Regions from separate parts of the Paenibacillus sp. FSL R10-2771 genome, predicted to be linked through region 1. Evidence: a T-box and tRNA genes for the amino acid it is inferred to sense, from the RefSeq annotation. Region 1 holds a T-box; the other regions hold tRNA genes.

Region 1 (4,698 bases):
ATCATAATATTTATCATTATCAAACACTGTAAAACTGATCTCACACTGCATCTTCAGCTGCAGCTTAGCATCCACATACAGCTGGTCCAGCTGTACGATCCGGACTTTATCGATAATGGACTGCACAGGCATAGTCGTTGTACCGTAGTAGTCCAGATTGTCCCAGCGGACACCAAGATATTGCTGTCGGTTCAAATCACTGTAGGTGGTAAAAGGCAGTTCCCTTTTGTGCTCAGGTCCGGGAATCAGATACCCTTGATCCTGCAAATCTTCAATCGGTATCAGGAAGCTCTTCAATACGGCATGCATCTGATTCTTCGTGCGCCGGCTGATATATTTCTTGTACATGTCATAGGCAAATAACAGCCAGATAATACCGAACAGAATAGATTTCAGATAGATGATCACAGCCAGACCTCCAACCAGACCCACCAGCCATAACCACCGGGTAACCGCAGTTGCAATTCTTCCCCCATCCAGCGGATGAATCGGCAGCAGGTTGATCAGGTTTATAAAGAATCCGACATAAGCCAGTGAATACAGCAGCGGGCTGTGATAGTAATAAGCTGCTCCGAAGACGGCGGCCGCGCCAATGCTCCCCAGAATGGGACCTCCAAAAGCAACGTAGGCTTCCTCTCTGGCATCCAGCGGTTGTTTCTTCATCGTAATTAATGCGCCCATAAAAGGAACAAACAGCGGTGCGCTCACCGGCAGCCCGATCCGCTTGGCAGCGATAACATGGCCTATCTCATGAACGAATAATAAGGCAACGAAGCCCACTGCAAATTGCCATGGTGAGATCAGTGCATAGGCCCAGATAGACAGCATCATCGAAATCAGCGGTCCCGCAATCTTCCCCAGCTTAAGCAGAGACAGAATGGTTTTGCCCTTCAGCAGCAGCAGTACTCCCGCGCTACCAAGCCATCCCATTATGCCTGAGCTTTTCTTTCCCTGCTTTTTTTCCGGCAAAAGTCTCATTCTCCTTTATCTCTATATCTGGTGTTGACATAAGCCATCACCTGCATATATGATATCCAGTAATTAGGATAACCACAATAGCTATGAAGAGAAAGAGTACCTTGGCAATTCTTTCACAGAGAGCTCCGGCCGCTGAAAAGGAGCAAAGAAAACCCACGGGAATATGGTCTCAGAGCTGCGCATCGAAGCCCGCATAAACGGGACGTAGGCTGCGCCGGAACCCGCATCCGTTACCATGCTAGGGTATACCCGCAGGCTTATGCGGACGTACCTGAAGAGGTGGATGCCGCAAGGCATTGATGAATTTGGGTGGTAACACGTGAGCACAGGCTCTCGTCCCTTTTGGGGATGAGAGTCTTTTTTGTGCGCTTAGAAATCTAAACATGTTTTCCGAAACGGGTTTTGTCCGAATCCGTTTCAAGGAAACATCTGTCAACAAAACTTATAGGAGGACAATGACATGACAAACATTTTTATCGGAGGGGCTTGGCCGTATGCCAATGGCTCCCTGCATCTGGGCAGGCTTGCGAGTATTCTACCGGGAGATATCCTGGCCCGCTATCACCGTGCCAAAGGCGACGCTGTGCTGTATGTCTCCGGCAGTGACTGCCATGGTACTCCCGTCGCTGTGCAGGCGGCGCAGGAAGGTGTATCCCCTGGTGAATTCGCCAGCAGATATCATCAGGAATTCACAGATTGCTTCCGTTCGCTTGGATTCACCTATGACTTATACACCCGGACCGATCAGGAGCATCACCACAGTGTGGTGCAGGAGCTGTTCCTTAAGCTGCTGGATAACGGCCATCTGTACCAGAAGTCTACGCTCCAATGCTACTGTGAGCAGGATCAGCGCTACTTGCCGGACCGCTATGTAGAGGGAATCTGCCCGGTCTGCGGACAGCAGGCCCGGGGTGACCAATGTGATTACTGTTCTACGATACTCGACCCGGTTGACCTGCTGGAGCGTACCTGCAAAATCTGCGGAACCCCGCCGGTGCTGCGTTCCACCCTGCATTATTATTTGTCACTGTCCAGCTTCCAATGCGCACTCTCAGATTATGTGGATTCTGCGCAGGGCTGGAGAGACAATGCTGTGCGTTTAACCCGCAGATATCTGCAGGAAGGACTGCAGGACCGCGCCGCAACGCGGGATCTGGATTGGGGGGTAGATGTTCCTGTAGATGGCTTCACGGACAAAAAAATCTATGTGTGGATTGAAGCGGTCAGCGGCTATCTGTCCGCCAGCAAGCAGTGGGCTGCCGGGACCGGCAACCGCTGGGAGGATTTCTGGCTTGAATCCACTGAGAACAAGGACGCCGGGTACCCTCCCATTACAGCCTATTATGTGCATGGCAAGGATAATGTGCCTTTTCACAGCCTGATCTGGCCGGCTCTGCTGCTGGGTGCTGGAGACCTTCATCTGCCGGACCGTATCTTCTCCTGTGAATACATGACTCTCGAAGGGGAGAAATTCTCCACAAGCCGTAACTGGGCCGTCTGGGTACCAGATATTCTCTGCCGCTACGATCCGGACTCCATCCGGTATTTCCTGACGGCGAACGGTCCTGAGAAACGGGATGCCGACTTCTCGTGGAGAGAATTCATCTACAGCCATAACAGCGAGCTGCTGGGTGCCTTCGGTAATTTCGTCAACCGCAGTCTGGTATTCGTGAATAAGTTCTGGAATGGCGAGGTGCCTGAGGGCACACTGGATGCCGCATGGGCCGGCAGCATTAATACATTGTACAGTGAGACCGGGAGACTTATTGAGGGGGGCAGCTTCAAAGAAGCGCTCGAGCATGTCTTCACCCATATCCGCCAGGCCAACAAATATTTCGATCAGCAGCAGCCGTGGCTGCAGATTAAGAATGACCCCGCCGCCTGTGCCAGCACGCTGTATACCTGTGTACAGATCATTGCTAATCTATCCAACCTGTTGAACCCGTTCATTCCATTCTCCTGCGGCAAGATCAGGGGGTTTCTGGCCCTTGAACAGCCTGTCTGGCAGCCGGTAGACGTTCCGGCGCATCAGCGGGTGCAGGGGCTGGAATTATTGTTCGAACGGATTGATGTGGCGCGGATTGAGGAGGAGACCGAGCGGCTTAAGAGCTTGCAGCGCTGAGGCGGAAAACTTCATCATCCCCTCGTCAGCTGGCTGATGAGGCGGACTGAGATTCCTCTATTCCTGCAAATCAGGCAGATTCCCGGGTCAATCGGACTGAGAATCTCTTATATGCCCGGCCGCCCCTCATTTTGGGGCAGGATGAACAAAATAACGGAATCTCAGTCCGTTTCAGCCTCAAAAAGCGTCTTTTTCGGGAAATAGGGTCCTCTCAGTCCGCTTCACTTTTGCGATGAACACTTGTTCCAGTGCACCTGCTACCTGTTACTCGTCACCTATTACTTGTTACCTGTCACCTGTCACCTGTTACTGTCACCTGCTACCTACTACCTACTACCTACTACCTACTACCTTTTACATGTTACCTATTTTCGTTTTCACAAGATTCCGAACACTGGTGATATGCCGGCGCAACTCAAAAAAGCATCCTTATCCGCAGACCGCTTACAAAACAAGCGGTGCAGATAAGAACGCTTTTGGATTTCAATGCGTAGCTGATGCTGCTGCAACTCTCAACTATTCAGCCCTTAATGACCGGGAAAGCGCCCTCCGGCTGCAACACCCTGCGGGGAGATCCGCTCGATCCGGGCCAGATCATCCGCTGACAATACTACCTGCAACGCACCGAGATTCTCTTGCACCCGATCCAGCCGCTTTGTTCCCGGGATCGGCACAATTTGCTCACCCTGCGCAAGCAGCCAAGCCAGCGCAAGCTGCGAAGGAGCACAGTCCTTCTCGGCTGCCATCTGCCCGATCAGCGAGACCACTTCGAGATTCCTGGCGAAATTCGCTCCCTGGAACCGCGGGTAGCTACGGCGGTAATCGTCCGGCGGCAGGTCGTTGAAGCTTTTAATCTGACCGGTCAGAAATCCGCGGCCCAGCGGACTATAAGGAACGAATCCGATGCCCAGTTCTTTGACCAGCGGCAGTATTTCATCCTCCACCTCCCGGCTCCAGAGCGAATATTCTGTCTGCAGTGCCGTAAGGGGATGTACCGCATGTGCGCGGCGTATCAGCTCAGGTAAAGCTTCCGATAAGCCAATGTAGCGGATCTTCCCTTCCTTGACCAGTTCAGCCAGCGTGCCTATAGTCTCCTCGATAGGTGTGTTCGGATCAGGACGGTGCTGATAATACAGATCAATATAATCCATACCGAGATGGTATAGGCTGGAATCTACGGATTTTTTGATATAAGCCGGATCACCCTTGGGGCCCTGAGTATGCGTAATGCCAAATTTGGTCGCAATAACCGCTTTATCCCGTCTGCCCTTAAGTGCGCGGCCCACGAGCCTCTCATTGCTGCCAAAACGCTGCTGCGCGAAATCTCCATAGATATCTGCTGTGTCCAGCAGGGTTACTCCCAGGTCGAGTGCCCCATGGATCACTTTTACCGACTCTTCGTTCTCCGGCATCATCATCGTTCCTAGTCCCAGAGCCGATACTGTCAGCCCTTCGTTTCCGAGTGTTCTTGTCTGCATTTGGTTGTCTCCCTCTTTTCCCGGTGAAAGATTCTTCGGATATGTCCCTATTCTAACCTTCCTGCCATGGAGCAGCCACAGTACGTTTATGCTAGTAAGATCATTACCAGGTAACAGAAC
Region 2 (4,698 bases), 3.1 Mb from region 1:
AATCTGAAAGCGACGAATCAGGTGTAGGTAATTTAATAAATTACGTATCACATAAGCAGTAATCGGTTACTAATTTAGTTGTAATCTAAAGTATGGTTTATATAGTCTATTTGTATATGGATTATAATTGGTGTATGTATCGGGGAGGTGCGTATGTGATTATTTGGCTGAATGGAACCTTTGGTTCAGGAAAAACGCAAACAGCGATTGAGCTCCACCGGAGTATTCCACATTCTTATGTATTCGATCCGGAGAATGCCGGCTTTTATATCCGTGATAACCTTCCAGGAGGCATGTCAAAAAACGATTTTCAGAGCCATCCGCTCTGGCGTGAGCTTACGTATTCAATGCTTAGATACATAGATTCAGAGTATAATGGAACGATTATTGTACCTATGACCCTAGTAGATACAGACTACTTTATGCAGATTGTGGGCAGACTGAGAAGCGAAGGGATAGTAGTTCGTCATTTCACGTTGACTGCTTCCACTGAGACCCTGTATAGCAGATTGCAGGGCCGTGGTGAAGGCAGGGGCTCTTGGGCTGCTGTACAGATGGAGAGATGTCTTACAGGGCTGGAGAACAAGGTCTTTGAGTGTTATGTGGACACTGAGCAGATATCCATTCCAGAGGTAGCTGGAATTATTATGTCTCTGTTGGAGACCATGGAATAGGAAACGGAGATCTGTAATGGCCTGTTTAGAATAGTGTTGAAGTGGACGGATAATAGATTTTAATAATCATTGTGTTTTCTATTGCACTATACTCATATATTTGATATAATACTTTTTGTTGTCGAAAGATTGTTTGTTGATATGGCTCGTTGGTCAAGGGGTTAAGACACCTCCCTTTCACGGAGGTAACATGGGTTCGAATCCCATACGAGTCACCATAATCTTCTTTGAATCATGGGATGAGAACTCCCTGGGTTCGTTGGAGGATGGGCTTCGGAAGGAATACTTCGCAATCTCGTAACGGAGTGAAGAGTATCCCATACGAGTCACCATAATCTTCTTCAATCTCTAAGGTTGAAATAAATAATGATTGTATATCTCATGAGAATGTGTTATGATCATTAAGTTGCTTCTTCGATGGAGGCTTAGCTCAGCTGGGAGAGCATCTGCCTTACAAGCAGAGGGTCGGGGGTTCGAACCCCTCAGCCTCCACCATGGAGACTTGCAAGATTGAAGTGGATACATTTATTACTGACGCGGGGTGGAGCAGCCCGGTAGCTCGTCGGGCTCATAACCCGAAGGCCGCAGGTTCAAATCCTGCCCCCGCAACCAATTTGGAACCGTGGTGTAGTTGGCCTAACATGCCTGCCTGTCACGCAGGAGATCGCGGGTTCGAATCCCGTCGGTTCCGCCATTTTTACTTAAGTAACATATTGAATACATACCGTGTGCGGACGTGGCTCAGCGGTAGAGCATCGCCTTGCCAAGGCGAGGGTCGCGGGTTCGATTCCCGTCGTCCGCTCCATATTTTGCGCCCTTAGCTCAGCTGGATAGAGCGTTTGACTACGAATCAAAAGGTCGGGAGTTCGAATCTCTCAGGGCGCGCCATTTATAACTTTATTGAATACTCAAAGTGTCCTTAAGATTCGAACGAGTTCGTTGCAGCATAAGCTTCGATAGAATTACGTCGCAACCGGATGCGTAGCATCTGCATTTCTCAGGGCGCCCCATTATTTCAAATTAAATGGTCCGTAATGGATTTATTCTTATAATTTGCCGGCGTGGCGGAATGGCAGACGCGCTCGACTCAAAATCGAGAGGGAAACCGTGGAGGTTCGAGTCCTCTCGCCGGTATCATCATAAACAGGCTTACAGATTTGCTTTCGGGCAAATTTGTAAGCCTGTTTTTTCTTTAAGGTAATTATACAGGTTAAGCTATTGTCGATTACCTTTAACTTAGCTCCCAATAAGCCTGTCATTCCAAGCGGTATAATTCCTCTGACTCTTCCGGCATCCGCCGCCGGTTTTCTTCATTGTTATGATTACCCGCAGTAATTAATAAGAGCCCGGTGACTGTGACTACTATGCAACAAACAGGAGATCCTTGCTGAAGCGGACTGAGAAGTCGTTATTTTGCCGAAAACATGCCTCCTAAGGTGAAAGAGGACTGAGAATCCGCTATGTTGTTCATTTGGACTTAAAATGTGGCAGTTCAGGACAATTAGGGGAATCTCATTCCGGATACTCCGTGATTTCGCCAGATCTGCTCAAATAACGGAATCTCAGTCCGCCTGCTGAGCGGATAGTTCATATAGAGCCCGCCCGGTAAACTTCAACTGAGGTGAAATGCAATCAATAAGTATGATCTGGATTCACCAGTAGGGTGAATTTTGTTTTTAAGGGGCAAGCTCTATCACTGCCATCTGGTGATTCTCCATGTAAGGAATTGTGTACGAGATTTCACCCTCCGGACTTACCGTAAACGGCAGTTCAGTCATCGAAGGAGCCAGATAGACCCGCTGGATTTGGGCAGGAGACGGAAGTTTCAGGCTGACAGAAATGTCCCGCAGCGGCACGATGTCCTCGATGACTTCGATCCGGCCCTTCAGTGCGGGGGCGGCATAGAGCAGATGGTGTACATAGCGCTTCTCCGCCGGCTGGTACTGCAGGGTCGTTATTCCCCGGGCCGGCAGACCGGTGCGGAGGGAGGGACGCGGCAGCAGCCGGGAAAGGGCATGCAGCACCATCTCTTTGAGGATAAGGTGGCCGCCTTCCGCATAGTCGCTGAACACCTCCCAGGCGATGTAAATTCCACTGCTGCTCTCAACCATGGCCGGTCCATTATCTTCTCTGGTACCGGGTGTATGCTGATGCGAACAGAAAGTAAAGACATCGCGGTTGTAATACGGATTCTCCAGGTGACCCAGCGATTGTCCTTCCCGCAATTCTACCAGCTGACCTTCACCATACATTACATAAGAGGCAGGCAGGAGGGCGCCGGGAGTGAAATACGGCTTAAAGTAAGAAGGCCGGTAGGTATTGGCTCCCAGCCAGCTGATTCCCAGATTCAGCGCAAAAGCATCACCTGCCGTATTGAGTCCTGAACGGCCGGTGGCCAACACTTTGCCGCCTTCAGCGGTAAAGGCTTCAATAGCGGAAGCCAGTTCCCGCCATACCGGCACTTCATCCGGCAGGATCAGGACTTTGTAAGCGGCAAAATCACTGAACGTATCTACGATATCATACAGGTAGTGTCCTTCACTCAGTATACGTACTGCTCCTGCATCAGCCAGATTCCGCTGTCCCTTCAGCGCTTGTCCGTCTGGGCAGGCTTCACGGGCCGCCTCCAGGGACAGGACAGCGATGTCCGCAACGGATTCCACTCCGTTGCACCATTGCTCCTTCGCCTCTACCTCGGCATAGGCAGCGCCGATTAGGGCATAGGTCGCTACATCCATGAAGCCCGAAGGGTGAAGCTGATCACCGATGGAGCATTTGGCACCGTGGGCAAGGCTGAGCGCGGCCTCATACCGCAGCGCGTTCGGATGCTTGTAGCCGCCGAATTCGCCCCAGGAGGTATGGAATTTGCCGGTCATGCCGAGAAATTCCATGCCCAGGGTCTGGGCGTACCGTGCTGACAGCGGGAAGTGATCATAGCCCCAGCCTCCGGTCGGAAGTGACTCCAGCTCGAGGTGGCTGTTAACCTGGACAAGATCACGGCGGCCCCGCTGCTGATGACCATTGTTATGATAGACCGGAAGGCCTGGCTTTACCGCGTCAATCGTCTCCCGGACACGGCGTGCATAATTCAGATAAGTCTGTTCACCGAGGGCAGTGACGGCTGCTTCATCGCGGGGATCCTGGCCGGCTGCCTGCAGTGCCGAGACGCAGTACTGGCAGCGGCATTTACGGCCGCCGACGATATCGAGGAAGATACCGTCAGCATCATAACGGGAAACTACTTCATGGATTTGCGCCAGCAAAACGTCCAGATAGGGTGTATTCATACAAAACTCATGATAACCCGGCGTCATGAAGTCCTTCACCCAGCGTGTGCGGTCCTCTGCATCACGGATCAGCCACTCGGGATGGCGGCGGGCCAGCTTCTCATCAAGGCCAGCGGACAGATATACCGGTGTCTTGACTCCGATTTCGTGAGCTGCACCGATCATCTCCCCCAGAAGGTCAAAGGAGAGATGCGGATGAATTTCATTGGCTTCACTGGGATGATAGGCCCAGCCGTGATGACATTTGGAGAATACCGTAACAGAGTCAATATGACCGGCACGCAGCATGGATTGAAACTGGGATTTGGTGAAATCTTTGCCGATGCCGGGAATGAATTCAGAAGTATGGAAGTCCAGGTGAACCTGACGAAAACGCATGGATACACAGCCCCTTATACGATTTGGATGAAAAGCGGATTCCCAGTCAATGTACCTCTTTTATGGCGGGGCAGCCAGTGATATTATAGACTTTGAATAGCACAAAATCGACTTGGACAGGAGAGATAGCCAGTGCTGTGTCTGGAATTATCGATTCCGCCGCTGCCGCAATTCGTCACGGTGGGACATGCCGTCTGGCCGCCGGGGGACCGGCATTTCGCCCGCACCTTCGGTGTGTATGATCTGCTCCTGGTGAAGCGCGGAACGCTCTATATGAGAGAAGAGGACAAGGAGTATGCGGTGGGTCCGGGAAAGTTGCTGGTGCTTGAGGCGGGACTGCCGCATGAAGGTTACCGGGC
Region 3 (4,698 bases), 3.3 Mb from region 1:
ACAAGTGAGAATGCCGGTATGAGTAACGAAAAGATCAGTGAGAATCTGATCCGCCGAAAGCCCAAGGTTTCCTGAGGAAGGCTCGTCCGCTCAGGGTAAGTCGGGACCTAAGGCGAGGCCGAAAGGCGTAGTCGAAGGACAACAGTTTGAAATTACTGTACCACCGTAATCCGCTATGAGCGATGGGGTGACGCAGGAGGGTAGTGACGCGGACTGATGGATATGTCCGTCTAAGCAGTGAGGCTGATGTGTAGGCAAATCCGCACATCGATAAGGCTGGGCTGTGATGGGGAGCGAAAATTGTAGTAGCGAAGGTCATGATCTCACACTGCCAAGAAAAGCCTCTAGCCAGGAGAAGGTGCCCGTACCGCAAACCGACACAGGTAGGCGAGAAGAGAATTCTAAGGCGCGCGGAAGAACTCTCGTTAAGGAACTCGGCAAAATGACCTCGTAACTTCGGGAGAAGAGGTGCCTCGGTAGGGTGAATAGCCCGAGGGGGCCGCAGTGAAAAGGCCCAAGCGACTGTTTAGCAAAAACACAGGTCTGTGCGAAGCCGCAAGGCGAAGTATACGGGCTGACGCCTGCCCGGTGCTGGAAGGTTAAGGGGAGTGGTTAGGGGTTAAACCCGAAGCTGTGAACCGAAGCCCCAGTAAACGGCGGCCGTAACTATAACGGTCCTAAGGTAGCGAAATTCCTTGTCAGGTAAATTCTGACCCGCACGAATGGCGTAACGACTTGGGCGCTGTCTCAACGAGAGATCCGGTGAAATTTTAATACCTGTGAAGATGCAGGTTACCCGCGACAAGACGGAAAGACCCCATGGAGCTTTACTGCAGCTTGATATTGAATTTGGGTACGATCTGTACAGGATAGGTGGGAGCCGTTGAGGCAGGAGCGCAAGCTTCTGCGGAGGCGCCGTTGGGATACCACCCTGATCGTATCTAGGTTCTAACCTAGTGCCCTTACCGGGTACGGGGACCGTGTCAGGCGGGCAGTTTGACTGGGGCGGTCGCCTCCTAAAGAGTAACGGAGGCGTTCAAAGGTTCCCTCAGAATGGTTGGAAATCATTCGCAGAGTGCAAAGGCATAAGGGAGCTTGACTGCGAGACCTACAAGTCGAGCAGGGACGAAAGTCGGACTTAGTGATCCGGTGGTACCGCATGGAAGGGCCATCGCTCAACGGATAAAAGCTACCCTGGGGATAACAGGCTTATCTCCCCCAAGAGTCCACATCGACGGGGAGGTTTGGCACCTCGATGTCGGCTCATCGCATCCTGGGGCTGAAGTAGGTCCCAAGGGTTGGGCTGTTCGCCCATTAAAGCGGTACGCGAGCTGGGTTCAGAACGTCGTGAGACAGTTCGGTCCCTATCTGTCGTGGGCGCAGGAAATTTGAGAGGAGCTGTCCTTAGTACGAGAGGACCGGGATGGACGTACCGCTGGTGCATCAGTTGTTCCGCCAGGAGCATGGCTGAGTAGCTACGTACGGACGGGATAAGCGCTGAAAGCATCTAAGCGTGAAGCCCCCCTCAAGATGAGATTTCCCAATTAGTAAGACCCCTTGAAGACGACGAGGTAGATAGGTTGGAGGTGGAAGTGCAGCAATGCATGGAGCTGACCAATACTAATCGGTCGAGGGCTTATCCAAATTTTTAATACGCAGATTCGTTTCGGATTCAGTTTTCAGGAATTAATTTCCTGTGCGGATTTACATGGCTACCATTTATTTGGAGAGATACCCAAGTGGCTATAAGGGGACCCTCTGCTAAGGGGTTAGACTGCGTAAGCGGTGCGAGGGTTCGAATCCCTCTCTCTCCGCCATTATAAATCCAATACTTGTAGTGTGGCGGCGTAGCTCAGCTGGCTAGAGCGTACGGTTCATACCCGTGAGGTCGGGGGTTCGATCCCCTCTGCCGCTACCATACATACCCGGAGGCTTAGCTCAGCTGGGAGAGCATCTGCCTTACAAGCAGAGGGTCGGGGGTTCGAACCCCTCAGCCTCCACCATTTTTAAATCTTAGATTCACCTTACACCGTGCCGGTGTAGCTCAACTGGTAGAGCAACTGACTTGTAATCAGTAGGTTGGGGGTTCAAGTCCTCTCGCCGGCACCATTTTTTACATTAAATTGTGGAACCGTGGTGTAGTTGGCCTAACATGCCTGCCTGTCACGCAGGAGATCGCGGGTTCGAATCCCGTCGGTTCCGCCATTTTTTTTGTTTTAAGGCTTGTTTTTATGGCTCGGTAGCTCAGTCGGTAGAGCAAAGGACTGAAAATCCTTGTGTCGGGGGTTCGATTCCCTCCCGCGCCACCATTATGGAGGCTTAGCGAAGTGGCCAAACGCATCAGACTGTAAATCTGCTCACGTACGTGTTCGGTGGTTCGAATCCATCAGCCTCCATCCCTTTTTATGAGCCATTAGCTCAGTTGGTAGAGCACCTGACTTTTAATCAGGGTGTCGAAGGTTCGAGTCCTTCATGGCTCATCCCAATCAAGTCATCACGTTCATGTGATGGCTTTTTTTATGTTTTCTGGAGGTCTGAATATTAAAAAGTATATAAATTACCCGGATTTCGTTTAAAATAGCTCCCCTCGTTTAATTATAAGTCTATAATGCTGTAGAAATGAGGGAATGACAATTGATCTATGATGCGATTATAGTGGGCGGCGGTTTTGCGGGGCTTCAGGCGGCTATTCAATTGGGACGTTACTCGGTCCATCAGGTGCTTGTAATTGATGCAGGAGGCGGAAGATCAAGCATATGCCGGAATTATCATAATATATTGGGCTGGCCTGACGGTGTGCCGGGTGAGGAACTGCGGGCGAGGGGGAGACTTCAGGCCGAAAGGGCAGGTGTAGCGTTTCAGAAGGATAGAATAGTTAAGGCTGAGAAGCCGGACGAATTATTCATACTTCACGGAACCGGGGGGCGGCAATATGCAGGCCGGACTCTGCTGCTTGCTACAGGAGTAATGGACCGGTTTCCTGAGCTGCCGGGCTTACGGCCTGCTCTTGGCATGACGATCTATGTTTGCCCGGACTGTGATGGCTTTGAAATTCAGAACAGGCAGACCGTATTGATGGGCTCCGGTGATGTGGGTGCTAATATGGCTTTTGTTTTAAGGGAACGCACAGGTGACTTGACCTACATTAATCATGAATGTACACCCGTCTCGGCGGAAAATCGTAATCGGCTGCGGGATGAGGATATACAGTATATCGAAGAACCGGTTGCCCGCATTGAGGAAGAGAACGGAAGAATTAAGGCGGTAGCCTTGGAGAACGGTGAGGTTCTGCTGGCAGAGCGCGGATTTATTGCTTTTGGCCAGAATCCGGTACATTCTGAGCTAGCTGCACAGCTGGGAGCAACGCTTCATAAGAACAAGCATGTGGAGGCGAATAAACGTTCATTAATGACTAATATTGAGCATGTATGGGTGGCAGGAGATGTTGCAGTGCATGCGGAGCAGGCGACGGTCGCTATGGGCGAAGGAGCCATTGCCGGGATCTGGATGCATAAGATTTTGAAAAAGATGAATCCGGTAAGTCTGCCTCCAGCCAAGAAGCATTATGCAGCAAAATAGACTTTTGATTCACAACTGATCAAATGTCACTCAGGGTTCAGGAGAGCTATTCCGCAATTTGCAGCAAAATATGATAAAATAGGCGAAAAGAGCAAAAGTGGTGGAGAATGGTGACGATGGATAGTGAGGTTTTGCGTCAAAAATTGGAGCAACTCACCGGAAAGAGAACCGGAATCAAGCAGCTCGGGAGGCAGCATTCAGCTTCTCTTTTTGGCATGGGCACGGAGAAGGATCAAGAGCAGGCGGTCTTTCATGAGGGGTATTTGTGGATTCCCCTATATGAGAATGACGGGCGTATAACCGCGGTGTGGGTGGAGACAGAAGGGCTGTCGCCTCTGGAACTGCAGCTGGTCAATTATGCGGGCCGTAATTTCGCGGTAGCCCTCAAGGCTACCGGGCTTAAGGAAGAAGGAGAGATGGAGGCCCGTCAGCTTAGCGGATGGTTGAACTCGCAGCTTGAGCAAGAGAAGGATGATACAGAGATTCCGGATGATATTACGCTGAAAGGCCGGCTGTTCGGGGATATGATTCCTTTTTTGCTGGTTAGTGAGAATGTCCATAATCCGCAGATGACATACCGTTCGTTAATGAAGCTGCTGCGCAGTTATTTCGAGAACGAAGTTCTGCTAATTCCCCTGTTGGATAAGGAATGGTTAATTTTAGCCCGTAAGGAACTGCTCACCGGCGGAGATGATAAGGAAGATGAGGAAGAAAGTGCTGAGGATCTGCTGTCTCAGACCTCTATGGGACTGCATGAACTGATCGCCAGTGAATGGGTTGGCGTCTTCCATCTGGCGGTTTCTCCGGCCATCATTCCGGTTAAAGGCCTGACAGGCTCCGTTGCTCTGCTGCGCGAGACGATTATTCTGGGCCGGATTTTCCAGGTAGGCGATTATATCCATCTGCCGTGGGAGCTTCATATGGAGCGTCTGGTGAACAGTATCCCCGATGACCGCCGCAGACAGCTGCTGGGTCAGATCGGTGATTATACGGCTGTGCTGGCGGATAAGGAAATGCTGTTGACGCTGGAGACTTTTTTTGAAATGGACTGCAATGTCAGCGAAACCGCGAAGAAGCTGTATATCCACCGGAATACACTCCTGTACAGACTCGACAAGA

Evidence for each region. A T-box is a leader RNA that pairs with one kind of tRNA and senses whether it is charged. The one in region 1 lies ahead of metG (methionine--tRNA ligase), so its partner is inferred to be a tRNA-Met.
Region 2: it has a tRNA-Met gene. The T-box ahead of metG (methionine--tRNA ligase) is inferred to sense a tRNA for this amino acid. The anticodon was not compared.
Region 3: it has a tRNA-Met gene. The T-box ahead of metG (methionine--tRNA ligase) is inferred to sense a tRNA for this amino acid. The anticodon was not compared.

What each region holds. Positions count from the first base shown of each region.
Region 1 covers NZ_JBBOBM010000001.1:3,969,215-3,973,912, forward strand. The annotation lists gene NSU14_RS17185 (site-2 protease family protein) at 1-930, opposite strand, end outside; T-box leader at 1,053-1,322, shown strand; gene metG (methionine--tRNA ligase) at 1,439-3,100, shown strand; gene NSU14_RS17195 (aldo/keto reductase) at 3,628-4,578, opposite strand.
Region 2 covers NZ_JBBOBM010000001.1:881,896-886,593, forward strand. The annotation lists gene NSU14_RS03835 (AAA family ATPase) at 156-674, shown strand; tRNA gene NSU14_RS03840 (tRNA-Glu) at 818-892, shown strand; tRNA gene NSU14_RS03845 (tRNA-Val) at 1,094-1,169, shown strand; tRNA gene NSU14_RS03850 (tRNA-Met) at 1,210-1,286, shown strand; tRNA gene NSU14_RS03855 (tRNA-Asp) at 1,291-1,368, shown strand; tRNA gene NSU14_RS03860 (tRNA-Gly) at 1,405-1,479, shown strand; tRNA gene NSU14_RS03865 (tRNA-Arg) at 1,486-1,562, shown strand; tRNA gene NSU14_RS03870 (tRNA-Leu) at 1,730-1,808, shown strand; gene NSU14_RS03875 (alpha-amylase family protein) at 2,351-4,339, opposite strand; gene NSU14_RS03880 (AraC family transcriptional regulator) at 4,472-4,698, shown strand, end outside.
Region 3 covers NZ_JBBOBM010000001.1:7,317,930-7,322,627, reverse strand. The annotation lists rRNA gene NSU14_RS31660 (23S ribosomal RNA) at 1-1,644, shown strand, start outside; tRNA gene NSU14_RS31655 (tRNA-Ser) at 1,726-1,817, shown strand; tRNA gene NSU14_RS31650 (tRNA-Met) at 1,842-1,918, shown strand; tRNA gene NSU14_RS31645 (tRNA-Val) at 1,928-2,003, shown strand; tRNA gene NSU14_RS31640 (tRNA-Thr) at 2,034-2,109, shown strand; tRNA gene NSU14_RS31635 (tRNA-Asp) at 2,128-2,205, shown strand; tRNA gene NSU14_RS31630 (tRNA-Phe) at 2,234-2,309, shown strand; tRNA gene NSU14_RS31625 (tRNA-Tyr) at 2,314-2,396, shown strand; tRNA gene NSU14_RS31620 (tRNA-Lys) at 2,408-2,480, shown strand; gene NSU14_RS31615 (NAD(P)/FAD-dependent oxidoreductase) at 2,635-3,579, shown strand; gene NSU14_RS31610 (PucR family transcriptional regulator) at 3,711-4,698, shown strand, end outside.